3 regions of the Kineococcus mangrovi genome follow, and region 1 is predicted to be linked to each of the others. Evidence: riboswitches for the same ligand, from Rfam matches in the RefSeq annotation. Region 1 holds a riboswitch; each other region holds the start of a gene.
What was found. A riboswitch is a leader RNA that binds a small molecule or an ion and turns the genes downstream of it on or off. The one in region 1 is predicted to bind S-adenosylmethionine.
Positions count from the first base shown of each region.

Region 2: it holds a riboswitch for S-adenosylmethionine, as region 1 does, so the genes downstream of both, AB2L28_RS07870 (acyl-CoA dehydrogenase family protein) here and AB2L28_RS19015 (O-acetylhomoserine aminocarboxypropyltransferase/cysteine synthase family protein) in region 1, are expected to answer to the same signal.
Region 3: it holds a riboswitch for S-adenosylmethionine, as region 1 does, so the genes downstream of both, AB2L28_RS10850 (methionine ABC transporter ATP-binding protein) here and AB2L28_RS19015 (O-acetylhomoserine aminocarboxypropyltransferase/cysteine synthase family protein) in region 1, are expected to answer to the same signal.

Region 1 covers NZ_JBGGTQ010000010.1:166,466-170,713, forward strand. The annotation lists gene AB2L28_RS19010 (LLM class flavin-dependent oxidoreductase) at 1-1,027, opposite strand, end outside; gene AB2L28_RS19015 (O-acetylhomoserine aminocarboxypropyltransferase/cysteine synthase family protein) at 1,027-2,349, opposite strand; SAM riboswitch class I at 2,461-2,567, opposite strand; gene AB2L28_RS19020 (NtaA/DmoA family FMN-dependent monooxygenase) at 2,635-3,942, shown strand; gene AB2L28_RS19025 (hypothetical protein) at 3,959-4,081, opposite strand; gene AB2L28_RS19030 (DUF3253 domain-containing protein) at 4,117-4,248, opposite strand, start outside.
Region 2 covers NZ_JBGGTQ010000003.1:412,478-416,725, reverse strand. The annotation lists gene AB2L28_RS07875 (GNAT family N-acetyltransferase) at 1-984, shown strand, start outside; gene AB2L28_RS07870 (acyl-CoA dehydrogenase family protein) at 995-2,272, opposite strand; SAM riboswitch class IV at 2,337-2,448, opposite strand; gene AB2L28_RS07865 (AAA family ATPase) at 2,665-4,248, opposite strand, start outside.
Region 3 covers NZ_JBGGTQ010000004.1:403,723-407,970, reverse strand. The annotation lists gene sfnG (dimethylsulfone monooxygenase SfnG) at 1-1,065, opposite strand, end outside; SAM riboswitch class I at 1,076-1,157, opposite strand; SAM riboswitch class IV at 1,314-1,423, shown strand; gene AB2L28_RS10850 (methionine ABC transporter ATP-binding protein) at 1,551-2,555, shown strand; gene AB2L28_RS10845 (methionine ABC transporter permease) at 2,552-3,283, shown strand; gene AB2L28_RS10840 (MetQ/NlpA family ABC transporter substrate-binding protein) at 3,273-4,181, shown strand; gene AB2L28_RS10835 (DUF3017 domain-containing protein) at 4,240-4,248, opposite strand, start outside.

The DNA.
Region 1 (4,248 bases):
CCCGCAGTGCGGCGATGGTCCCCCGGGACACGTGGTCGCCGAACACGGCCGGGTCCAGCGGGCGGTCCAGCGGGAGCACCGTGAGGTCGGTCTCGAGGTCGCTGGACCAGTGCAGGGCCACCTCGCGCAGGACGTCCTCGGAGGGGGTGCGGGACGCCGCGACGACCCGGTCGGCCTCCTCCCGGCTGCTCACCAGCTCGGGTTTCACCACGAACAGCACCCGGAGGTCGTCGGCCCCGCGCCCGGCCGCCGCGGCGGCGGCGAGGACCCGGGAGCGGTGGGCGCGGACCTCCGCGACGTCGAGGCGGGCCAGGGCGAGCTGGACGTCCGAGCGGGACCCCGCGAACGCCACCCCGCGCGGGGAACCCCCCGGGGACACGAGCACCGGGTCACCGCCCGCGAACGGCAGCGCGTTGAGCGGGCCGTCGAGCGCGAAGTGCTCGCCGCGGTGCTGGAAGGCGTCGATGCGGGCGCCGTCGGCGAACCGGCCGGAGACGGGATCGGCGACGAGAGCGCCGTCGTCCCAGCTGTGCCACAACCGGCGGACGACGTCGATCCACTCCTGCGCCCGGTCGTACGCGACGTCGTGGGCGACGGGTTCGCGCCCGACGTGGCGGGCGCTGCCCACGTCGGTGACGAGGTTCAGCCCGAACCGGTCGCCCGAGAGGTGCTGCAACGTCGCCGCCTGCCGGGCGGCGAGGTAGGGCGGGGTGATCCCCGCGTTGACCGTGGGGACGATCCCGAGGTGGGTCGTCGCGGCGAACAGGTAGGGCGCGAGCAGCAGCGGGTCGTGCTTGGGCCCGCCGTAGGCCGCGCGGACCCGCAGGTCCAGCGTCGCGGGGTTGCCCAGCGAGACGGCGTCCTCGACCACGACGAGGTCGAACCCGGCCCGTTCGAGGTCTCGGACCGCGTGCGCGTACAGGTCCGGCCGGGTCCAGTCGTCGTTCCAGGCCTGGTAGTCCCGGCCCCAGCCCTGCGGGCCGAAACCGCGGGAGAAGAAGTACCCGAAGTGCTGCAACCGGCCCATCAGGACCGCACCTGCGCCAGGGACCCCTCGTGCGCGGGGTCGTGCGTGGCGGCCAGGGCCCGTTCGAGGTCGGCGACGAGGTCGGCGGGTTCCTCCAGGCCGATCGACAGGCGCAGCAGACCGGGCCAGATCCCCGTCCCGAGCCGTTCGGCCTCGGTGCGGTGGGCGTGGGTGGTGCTGGCCGGGTGGATGACCAGCGAGCGCACGTCCCCGACGTGGGTCATCCGCGTGAACAGCTGCACGGCGTCCACGAAGCGTTGCGCCGCAGCCCGTCCGCCGGCGAGCGTGAGGGACAGGACCGCCCCGGTGCCGAGCGGCAGCAGGCGCTGCGCGACGGCGTGGGAGGGGTGGTCGGGCAGGGCGGCGTGGTCGACGGAGACGACCTCGGGACGTTCCAGCAGCCAGCGGGCCAGGATCTCGGCCGTCGCGCTCTGGCGGGCCACCCGCAGCGAGAGCGTCTCCAGGCCCTGTTGCACGAGGAACGCGTTGAAGGGCGAGATGGCCGGCCCCAGGCGGGAGGCCACCACGGCGCGGGTGTGCTCGACGTAGGCGCGCCGCGGACCGTACCGGTCGACCCAGCTCACGCCGGCGAGCACGCCGGCGGGGGCGGTGAGGTGCTCGAACCCCGACCAGTCGAACCCCTGCCCCGTGACGACGACGCCGCCCAGCGCGGCGCCGTGACCGGCGAGGAACTTGCTGGCGGAGTGCACGACGACGTCGGCGCCGTGCTCGAGCGGACGCAGGAGGTACGGCGTGGCGAACGTGTTGTCCACGACGAGGGGGAGGCCGTGCCGGTGGGCCACGGCGGCGACGGCGGGCACGTCGAGGACCGCGTTCTTGGGGTTGGCGATCGACTCGGCGAAGAACGCGCGCGTCGTGGGGCGGACCAGCCGTTCCCAGTCCTCGGGACCGGCCGCGAAGTCCACGGAGATCCCCAGCCGCGCGAAGTTCTCCAGGAACAACCCGCGGGACCCCTCGTACAGGTCCGCGGCGGCCACCAGGTGGTCCCCGGCTCCGAGGATGCCGAGCAGGGCCACCGTGAGCGCGGCCTGCCCGGTGCCGAGCAGCAGCGCGTCGGTCCCGCCCTCCAGGGTGGCGAGCCGCCGCTCGACGGCGGCCGTCGTCGGGTTCCCCATCCGCGTGTAGACGAACCCGTCGTCCTCCCCGGCGAAGCGGGCCCGGGCCTGCTCGAAGTCGTCGAAGACGAACCCCGCTGTGAGGTGGACGGGGGTGACGCGGGCGCCCGTGACGGGGTCGGGTTCGCTGCCGGCGTGGACCTGCCGGGTGGCGAAGGACAGGGGGGCGCTCGGGACGTGCGGCATCGCAGGGCCTTCCGGGGGCGGGACGGGTGAGGTGTCGGGGCGGTTATGCCCGACAGGTCGTCCCGGCGCTGCGCAGCAGGTCGATCACGAGACGTCGCGTCAGCGGCGCGTGCTCCATCGGTGGTCCTCTCCCATCGGTCCTGGCGGGAGCACCGACCCCGGCGGGGCGGTTGCTGCGGCGTCGACGAGCCAGGTCTCTCGGCCGCTCTGGATGGCACGTCCAGTGGAGGGCACGGCACCCTGACCTGTCAAGCGCTTCACGCGGCCGGGGTAGCGTGCGGCCCCGTGATCCTCACCGCGATGCTCTTCTACCCCGGCGGCGAGCACCTCACGAGCTGGCGCCTGCCCGGGGGACGTCCCGCCGAGTACCTCTCGGTCGACTACTACGAGCGCTTCGCGCGGACGGCGGAGACCGCCGGTTTCGCCGCGCTGTTCTACGCGGACGAGCTCTACGTGTGGGACCGGTTCCCCTCCGGGGTCGAGCACGTGGCGAACCTGCGGCCCGAACCCTTCGGCCTGCTGGGTGCGCTCTCGCGCTGCACCGAACGCATCGGCCTGGTGGCGACGGTGTCGACGACGTACAACGAGCCGTTCCACACCGCCCGCCAGGTCGGTTCGCTCGACTTCCTCAGCTCCGGACGGGCCGGGTGGAACCTCGTGACGTCCGCGAGCGACGAGGAGGCCCGCAACTTCGGCCTGGACCGCAACCTCGACCACGCGGCCCGCTACCGGCGCGGCGCGGAGTTCGTCGACGTCGTCCACGGCCTCTGGGACAGCTGGGACGACGGGGCGGTGGCGCCGGACGTCGCGACGGGCCGGTACGCCGACCCCGCCGGGATGCACGTCCTGGACCACGCCGGTGAGTTCTTCCGCGTCCGCGGTCCGCTGAACCTGCCGCGACCACCGCAGGGGCGACCGGTGCTGTTCCAGGCCGGGTCCTCGCAGGACGGGCGCCGGCTGGCGGGTCGGCACGCCGAGGCGGTGTTCGTGCCGGGGTCGGCCCCCCTGCCCGGGGCGCAGCGGCTGTACGAGGACTACAAGCGTCGGGCCGTCCAGGCCGGGCGGGACCGCTCGCACCTGCTGGTCCTGCCGGCCGTCTCCCCCGTCCTGGGCGCGAGCACCGCGCAGGCGCACGAACGCCTCGAGGAGATCGAGGCCCTGACCCCGGACCGGCTCAGCCTGGACTGGCTGTCCCACCACCTCGGCGTGGACCTGTCCGACCGCCCTCTCGACGAGGAGTTCCGCTTCGACTTCGCGGGCGGGTCGAACCAGGTCCAGACGGTGTTCGAGGGGATCCGCAAGCTGCTGGACCGCGACCGGTTCACGTTGCGCGAGCTGTACCGGACCATGCTGCGCCGCCGGTTCCTGCCGGGGACCCCCGAGGAGGTTGCGGACTGGATGACGCAACGGTTCACCCGGGGCGCGGCCGACGGGTTCACCCTCGCGTTCTCCTCCGTCCCGCAGGGCGTGGAGGAGTTCGCCGAGCAGGTCGTGCCCCTCCTGCGGCGCCGCGGGGTGCTCGCCCCCGAACTCCCGGCGACCACGCTGCGGGGCAACCTGGGTCTGCCGGTGCCTGGCAGCCGCTGGTCCTGAACCTCAGGCGCCAACCTCAGGCGCCGAGCGCGGCGAACCCCCGGCACCCCTCGACGAACCGGTCGAGGTCGTCCGGGTCGGCGACGTGCGTGACGGTCTCCTCGATCTCGTCGTCGTCGCGGCCGACGTCCTCGCGCACGGTGGGGCGGGTGCCGGCGACGCCACGCCCGCCCCTCAGCGCCGGCGCACCCGGATCGGGCCCTTCGCGGTGGAGGGGTCGACGACGCGGCCGCCCTGGGTGATCTCGGCCTCCCCGGCGGCCACGAGCCGGCGCGCCGCGGACCGCGCCGGCTCCCCCAGGTCGCG
Region 2 (4,248 bases), on a different contig from region 1:
CCGCTGACCGTCGGCGGGCGCGTCGTCGTGCGCCACCGGCTGCCCGACGGGTCGGCCACCGACGCCCTCGGGGACCTGCTGGCCGCCGACGAGCGGTCGCTGCGCATCGCCACGCGCCGCGGGGAGGTCGTCGTGGCCCGCGCGGACGTCCTGGCCGCCAAGCCCGTCCCGCCGCCCCCGGCCCGCAAGGGCCCGCCGCACACCGCGATCGGCACCGACGACCTCGAACGCGTCATGGCCGAGCACTGGCGGCCGCTGGAGCGCGTCGACCTCGGCGGCTGGCGGCTGCGCGCGAGCGAGGGGTTCACCGGCCGGGCGAACTCCGCCCTGGCCCTGGGCGACCCGGGGGTCCCGCTGCGCGAGGCGGTCGCCGCCGTGGTGGACTTCCACACCACCCGCGGGCTGCAGCCGCTGCTCGCCGTCGCCCACCCCGACGGCGGGCTGGGCGAGGGCACCGCGCTCGTCGACCTGCTGGCCGCCACCGGGTGGACCGTCCGGACGCCGACGGTCGTGCTGACCGCCGCGACCGACGACCTGCCCGGCGCCGCGGAGGTCCCGCTGCCCGGCGGCCTGCGCGTCGAGACGGCCGCCGAGCCGGACGACGCGTGGCTGGCGCGGTACCACTACCAGGGGCTGCCCACCGTGCCGCCGGCCGGTCGCCGGGTCCTCGTCTCGGCCGACGAGCAGGTGTTCGTCCGGGTGGTGGACGACCAGGTGGACGGCGGGACGACGGTGGCGATCGCGCGCGGGTCCCTGTCCCCCGGCTGGGCCGGCGTGACGGCCGTGGAGACGCTGCCCTCGCACCGGCGCCGCGGCCTCGCCCGGCGGGTGCTGGCCGAGGTCGCGGACTGGGCCCGCTCGCGCGGCGCCGCGTCGACGTACCTGCAGGTGCAGGGCGACAACGCGGCCGCGCGGGCGCTGTACGCGGGCGTCGGGTTCACCGTCCACCACGCGTACCACTACCGGGTCGCGCCGCCGCGCTGAGCGCCGCGGGCTACCGGCCGGGCGCCTCCTGGGCCCGCACCGCGGCCGGGTCGACCGAGGCGTGGGTGCCGATGTCCCAGACGAAGGGCGGCTCGGTCCCGTTGACCGAGAAGTCCCCCACGATCCGCTGCTTGTAGATCACCGGGTTGTGCGAGGCGACCGTGCGCGCGTTGCGCCAGTGCCGGTCCAGGTCCCGGCCCCGCGAGGTGCCGGAGGCGCCGAGCGTGTTGAACAGCAGGGTCGCCGCCCGCGGCACGGACTCCGAGAGCACGACCTGGGCCTGGGCCGTCCGGATCTCGGCCAGCACGTTGGCCTCGCGGTCGGCGTCCGTGCCGGGCAGGTGCGCGGTGTCCGCGGCGGCCTGGACGGCCTGCGCCGCGGCCCGCACGAGGGCGCGCGCGGTGAAGGCGGTGGAGGAGATCTCCCCGACGACCGACAGCACCTGCGCGTCGTCGCGCACCAGCGGGGTCAGGCCGTGCGTGTAGCTGCGCGTGCGGGCGCGCACCTGCGCGCCCGTGTCGCGCTCGACGGCCGCGGCGATGCCGGCCTGCACGGCGAGCAGCACGAGCTGGTACAGCGCCGTCTGGTAGCGGAACCGGTCGGTGAAGGGGGCGACGTCGGCGGGGTCGACCTCCACGTCGTCGAGGACGAGCGTGCCGGTGCCCGTCAGCCGCTGGCCAAAACCGTCCCAGTCGTCGGACACGCTGGCGCCGGCCCCGTGGACCGGGACGAGCGCGGTGACGACCTCGAAGCCCCCGTCCGGGAGCGCACGACGGGCGGTGGCGTCGGTCCAGTCCGCGAAGATCGTGCCGGTCGTGTAGTACTTGCGGCCGCTGACGCTGGTGCGTCCGTCCCGCGTGGTGACGACGGTCTGCTGCTCACCGGTGACACCGTCCCCGACCTCGCTCCAGGCGTTGCCGACGAGCTCACCGGCGACGATGCGCTCGACCCAGCGGGAGCGGTGCTCCCCCGGCGGCAGGGTCAGCACCTGCTCCACCCAGGCGATGTGCCCGCGGAACACCTGCGGCAGCGCCGAGTCCGCGGCCGCGAGGTCGACCAGGAGGTCGGCGAACTCGACGAGGTCCAGGCCCTCCCCGCCCTCGGCCACGGGCAGGCGCAGCCGGCCGAACCCGGCCTCGAGCAGCTCGCGCACCTGCGCGCGGGGCAGCTCGTGGTCCTGCTCGCGGGCGACGACACCCTCGGCGCAGCGGGCGAAGAGCGGGGCGAAGCGCTCGGCGGCGGACGGGGCGGTGGAGGGGGTGGGGGCGGTCAGCGTGTCACTGGTCACTGCGAGGTCTCCTCGGTCGCGGACGCGGCGGCGTCCGGGCGGGAGGACCGGCCGGTGCGAGGACCGTTCGTCCTTACCCGGGCCGGAGCACCAGGGTCAGGTCGTCACCCGGGGCACCCCACGACGAGGAGGGTTGCCGGCCAGCGAGCCGGGGCTTCGCGCTGGCGCTCATGACCTGGCAGCAGCAAAGCAGACCGCGCGCTCGGGTTCAAGGCGGTGCCCCGTCCAGCGCACGGCCGAACGGGAGCGGTGCACCCGGCCCCCCGGGGTGCCCCGCTCCCGCGCCCCGCTCGCGACGGCCGCCCCCCGGAGCCGGCCCCCGGCTCCGGTGCCGTCGCGAGGTCCTGCGCCGCGACCGGGACTCCCCTCCTGCGTCCCGGTCGCGACGAGCCTCAGACCCGCCGGTCGGCGGGGTCGCGCAGGTCGACGACCCGCTGCGGGGGAGCTGACGCGTGCTCGGCCTGCGCGGCCTCGAGCACGTCGGTGATCTCGTGGCCGATGAGCTCGTGGCGCTCCAGCAGCGCGTCCCGCAACGCCTCGACGAGGTGGCGGTGGCGGCCCAGGAGCTCGCGGACGGCCTCCTTCTGCTCGCTCAGCAGGTTCTCCACGAGGCGGCGGCCCTCGGAGTCGCCCAGGACGCGGGCGACGAGGTTGCCGTCGGCGAAGGCGCCCTGCTGGACGGCGGCGAAGGAGACGAGCGTGCCCGCCATGCCGGCGGACCCGACCATCTGCGCGGCGACCGACGTCGCCGACTGCAGGTCCCCGGCCGGGCCGGTGGAGACGTCGCCGAAGAACAGCTCCTCGGCCACCTGGCCGCCGAACGCGATCCCGATCATGCCGGCGAGCTCGGTGCGCGAGCGGGTGTAGACGTCCTCGGCGTCGCCGTGGGCGAGCAGGCCCAGGGCGCCGGCGCGCTTGACGATCGTGAGGATCTCCAGGCGCCGCTGCGGGGCGACGAGCCACGCGACGGCGGCGTGCCCGGCCTCGTGGGTCGCGATGAGGCGCGCCTCGTGGTCGGTGTAGGCGACCGGCTGGCCGAGACCGACCTCGGTGACGAGGCGGGCGTGCTCGAGGTCGGCCCAGTTCATCCCGTCGCCGCCGCGGCGGACGGCGTTGACCAGGGCCTCGTCGAGCAGGTTCTCGATCATCACCGGCGAGTAGCCGTTGGTGATGCCGGCCAGCGCGTCGCGCCGCTCGGTCTCGTCCAGGGGCGCCTCGTGGGCCTTGCGGGCCAGGAAGTGGTCGACGAGCTGGCGGCGGCCGGTCTTGTCGGGCAGGCCGAAGCTCATCCGGCGGTCGAAGCGGCCGGGCCGCAGCAGCGCCGGGTCCAGGGCGTCGGCGCGGTTGGTCGCGGCGATGAGGAGGACCTCGACGGGCTCGCCGACGGGGCGCCGGAGGCGGCGGTGGGCCGGCAGGAACCGGTTGGCCGCGTCGACGAACCAGCCCTGCAGCCGTTCGGTCGCGGTGGGCTCGTCGAAGGACTGCATCTGCACGAGCAGCTCGTTGACGACACCGCTGGCGCCCTCGCTGGAGGCGAGGCGCTCGGTCCGCAGCGCAGCGTGCCCGGTCGTCGTCCCGGTCCCGGTCCCGGACATCGGCAGGTTCGTCAGGCCGCCGCAGCCGACGACGCTCGAGTGGGCGGAGGTCGCGGCGGAGGTCGTCGCGCTCATGCCGCCGCGGGCTCCGGCGATCGCGTCGATCTCCTCGATGAACCCGATGGCCCCGCCCTCGCGGCGGGCGGCCTTGCGCAGGGCCTTGAAGTAGGAGCGCAGCTTGCGGGCCGTCGCGCCGTACCACATGGACTGGAAGCTGGTCGCGGAGACGAACAGGAACGGGACGCCGGCCTCGCGCGCCATGGCCTTGGCCATGTGCGTCTTGCCCGTGCCGGGCGAGCCCTCGAAGAGCAGCCCGCGGCGCGGGCGCCCGCCCATGCGGCTGCGGAACGTCCGCGAGCCGAGGAACAGGTCCAGGCTGCG
Region 3 (4,248 bases), on a different contig from region 1:
GCGCGCCTCGAGCTCGCGCACGCGCGGGATGACGAGCTCGCCGAACGCCTCGACCTCCTCCTTGACGTGCAGGAACCCGAGGAGCAGCAGGTCGACGCCGACGAGCCGGTACGCCAGGACGCGGCGCGCCACCTCGTCGGGGGTGCCGACGAGCCCGGTGCGGAACCCGTCGTTGTACTGCACGAGGTCGCGGAACTCGCTGTCCGCCCACATGCCCTTGCCGTCCCCGGTGGAGTTGCCCGCCTCCTGGACGGCGGCGCCGAAGCCCTCGACCTTGGTGCGGTCGGCCTTGGCGATGATCTCCTCCAGGACGGCCTCGGCCTCCTCGCGGGTGTCGCGGACGAGGGCGAAGCCGTTGAGCCCGAACCGGACGGTGCGCCCGTTCTCCGCGGCGAGGGCGGAGACCTCGCGGACGCCCTGGGCGGCCCCCGCGATCGACTTGCCGTTCATGAAGTACCAGTCGCTGACGCGGCCGGCCATGGCCTGCGCGGCGGAGGAGTTGCCGCCCTGGAAGAGCTCCGGGGTGACCGCGGGCTGCGGGCGGAACGTGATGTCGGAGGCGTTGAAGAAGTCCCCGGACTGGCTGTAGCCGTCCTCGCCCCAGACCCCGCGCAGGAGCTCGATGAACTCCTCGGACTGCTTGTAGCGGTCGTCGTGCTCGTGCCAGGTGACCCCGAGCTGTGTCGCCTCGTTCTTGAACCAGCCGGACACGATGTTCAGCGCGAGGCGGTTCTGGGTGAGTTCCTGCGCGGTCGCGGCGAACTTGGCGAGCACACCGGGGTGCCAGAAGAAGGGGTGGACGGCGGCGATCACCTTGAGCCGCTCGGTGGCCAGCAGCAGGGCCAGGGAGAACGAGGTGGACTCGTGCTGGGCGTCGGCGCCGTAGGAGGCGAGGTAGCGCACCTGGGTCAGTGCGTACTCGAAACCGACGCGTTCGGCGGCCTTGGCCACCTCGACGTTGTAGGCCGGGTCGTGGCTGGTGCGCTGCTCGATCGTCGAGACGACGAGACCGCCGGAGACGTTGGGGACCCAGTAGGCGAACTTCAGGGGCTCGTGCAGGGGCATCGCGAAACGTCCTCCATCGGTCCTGGCGGTAGCACCCCCGTGGGTTGCTGCGGCGTCGTCGAGCCAGGTCTCTCAGCCGCTCTGGATGGGTTCCCCCGCAGCGTACCCCCTCCGGCGGACCGATGCTCCCGGCTCTTTTCGGGACCGGTACGACGTTGTCCCGCAACGCATGTCGGAGACCCCTCTCCGACTCCGGACGTCCCGGAACCGCTTGACGGGGGTCTGCGGCGGCTGCCACAGTCGAGGCAGGTCATGAGCGCCAGCGTCAAGCCCCGGCTCGCTGGCCGGCAACCCTGGTTCGTCACGGGGTGCTCCGGGTGAGGACCAGGTCCGCAGGAGTTGCGGGCAAGGACGAACCAGGAGTTCCCGTGTCGAAGGACTGTCGCCGCTCCCGCTGAGCGCACCCTCTGCTCCCCCTCCCCACCGGACCCGGCGTCGCGCCGGGCCCGCGACCTCCCCTGCCCGGACGCCGCCCAGGAGACGACGTGATCGAACTGCGCCACCTCACCAAGACCTACGGGGACCCCCCGCACGCCACGACGGTCCTGGACCACCTCGACCTCACCGTCCCCGACGGCAGCATCACCGCCGTCGTGGGCCCCAGCGGCGCGGGCAAGAGCACGCTCGCGCAGTGCGTGACGCTGTTGACCCGCCCGACGTCGGGGTCCGTCGTCGTGGGCGGCCAGGACCTCACCCGGCTGGGTGCGGGGCGGCTGCGCGAGGCGCGGCGCCGCATCGGGACGATCTTCCAGTCCGACGGCCTGCAGACGCGCCGCACGGCCGCGCAGAACGTCGAGCTCCCGCTGCGCTACCTCGGCGTCGTGGCCCGCGACCGGCAGCGGCGCGTGGCCGAACTGCTCGAACGGGTCGGGCTGACCGGGCTCGCCGACCGCTACCCGCACGAGCTGTCCGGTGGTCAGCGCCAGCGCGTCGGCATCGCCCGCGCCCTGGCCCTGCGCCCCGGCGTCCTGCTGTCGGACGAGGCCACCTCGGGGCTGGACCCGCAAGCCACGGCCTCGATCACCGGCCTGCTGCGGGAACTGCGCGACGACCTCGGGCTGGCCATCCTGTTCATCACCCACGAGATGGACACCGTCGTCGACGTGGCCGACGCCGTCGCCCGCCTGGAGCACGGACGGATCGTCGAGGCGGCCCCGCTCCTGGACGTGCTGCGGGACCCGGCCTCGCCCGTCGGGGCGGCCCTGCTGCCCCGCCGCGGCGTGGGCGACGCGGGCGGTCTGGCGGTCTGGGAGGTGCACTACCGCGGTGACGACGTGCCCGCCGACTGGCTGACCACGACGTCCCGCGAACTGGGTCACGACCTCGCCCTGCTCGGGGCCTCGGTCGGGACCGTCGCCGGCCGCACCGTCGGGCACGCCACCCTCGGGGTCCCCGGCGGCGTCGACCCCACCGCCCTCACCACCGCCCTGGACCGCCGGGGGCTGCACGCGCAGGTCCCCGCCGTCCCGCGGGAACTGGACCTCGTGTGAACACCCCGCTCGCGCAGATCCCCGCGCTCATCGCCCCGGCGCTGCTGGACACGCTGCTCATGGTCGGCATCGTCATGACGATCGTCGTCCTGCTCGGGGTGCCCATCGGCGTCCTCGTGCACAACCTGGCCCCCGGCGGACTGCTGGAGAACCGCCCCGCGCACACCGTCCTGTCCTGGGTCGTCAGCACCGGTCGCTCGCTGCCGTTCCTCGTCCTCATGGCCGCGCTCGTCCCGTTCACCCGGTTCGTCACCGGCACGAACATCGGCATCCGCGCGGCCGTCGTGCCGATGGTCCTGGCGGGCACCGCGTTCTTCGCCCGCATCGTGGAGAACTCCCTGCGGTCGGTGCCGCCGAACCTCGTGGCGGTCGCCCAGGCCTCGGGAGCCTCACCGCTGCAGGTCATCACGACGGTGCAACTGGCCGAGGCCACCCCCTCGATCATCGGCGGGTTCACCATCAACACCATCGCGATGATCGAGTACTCCGCGATCGCCGGGACCATCGGCGCCGGCGGGATCGGCTACGTCGCGGTCACCTACGGGTACCAGCGCTTCGACCACGCCGTGATGATCGCCACGATCGTCGTCCTCGTCGCGCTGGTCGCCCTCGTCCAGCTCACCGGTGACGCCCTGGCCCGCGCGGCCGATCCGCGCACCCGTCGCCGCCCCCGCACCAGGAACCGCCCCACCCCCACCCCGACGCAGGAGACGACCCTTGTCCGCTGAGACCCGCGAACACACCACCGACGACCACGGTTTCGAACTCCGGACGCGACGGCGCTGGCCGTTCGTCGCGGGCGGGGCCGTCGTCCTGCTCGGCGTCGCCGCCGCGATCGTCGTGCCCCGCCTGGGCGGGGAGAGCACCGCGAACACGCAGGCGGGGGCGACCCTGTACGTCGCGACCGCGGAGGGCAACGCCCGGGAGCAGGCCCTCATCGAGTACGTCGCGAAGGAGGTCGCCCCCAAGCACGGCATCACCGTCGCGTTCAAGGCGCTGGCCGACTCCAACACCATCAACCGGGCCGTGAGCGACGGCGAGGTGGCCGGCACCATCTACCAGCACCGGTTGTGGCTCGGCCAGGTCCTGCAGGCCAACCCCGACTTCCGGGAGGAGGCCGCGACCCCGGTGTTCCGGTGGGGTTTCGGCCTGTGGTCGGCGAAGTGGGGCAGCCCCGAGCAGATCCCGCAGGGCGGGACCGTCTCGTTGTACTCCGACCCGGCCAACGAGTCGCAGGGGTTGTTCGTGCTGCAGGAGGCCGGTCTCATCACGCTGAAGGAGGGCACGGACGTCGGATCGGCGACGGTGGACGACATCGCCCAGAACCCCAAGGACCTGAAGTTCACGCTGCTGGACTTCGGCGCGCAGTCCCGCGCGCTGCCGGACCTGGACGCGGCCGTCGGGTACACCGAGTACTACCTCGCCGCGAAGGTCCCGATCGAGCAGCAGATCTTCGCCCCGACCGCCCCCGACGAGTTCGCCGGCCAGCTCACGATCGGCTCGCGCTGGAAGGACACCGACAACATCGAGGCCCTCGTCGCGACGTTCCAGGACCCGGCGGTGCAGGAGTACCTGGCCACCGACCCCGAGGTGAAGGACGTCCTGCTCCCGCTCGACGCGCGCTGACCCCCCGCTGAGGACGGCCGGACGCCCCCTCCACCCCGCAGGGGGCGTCCGGCCGTCCTCAGACGGG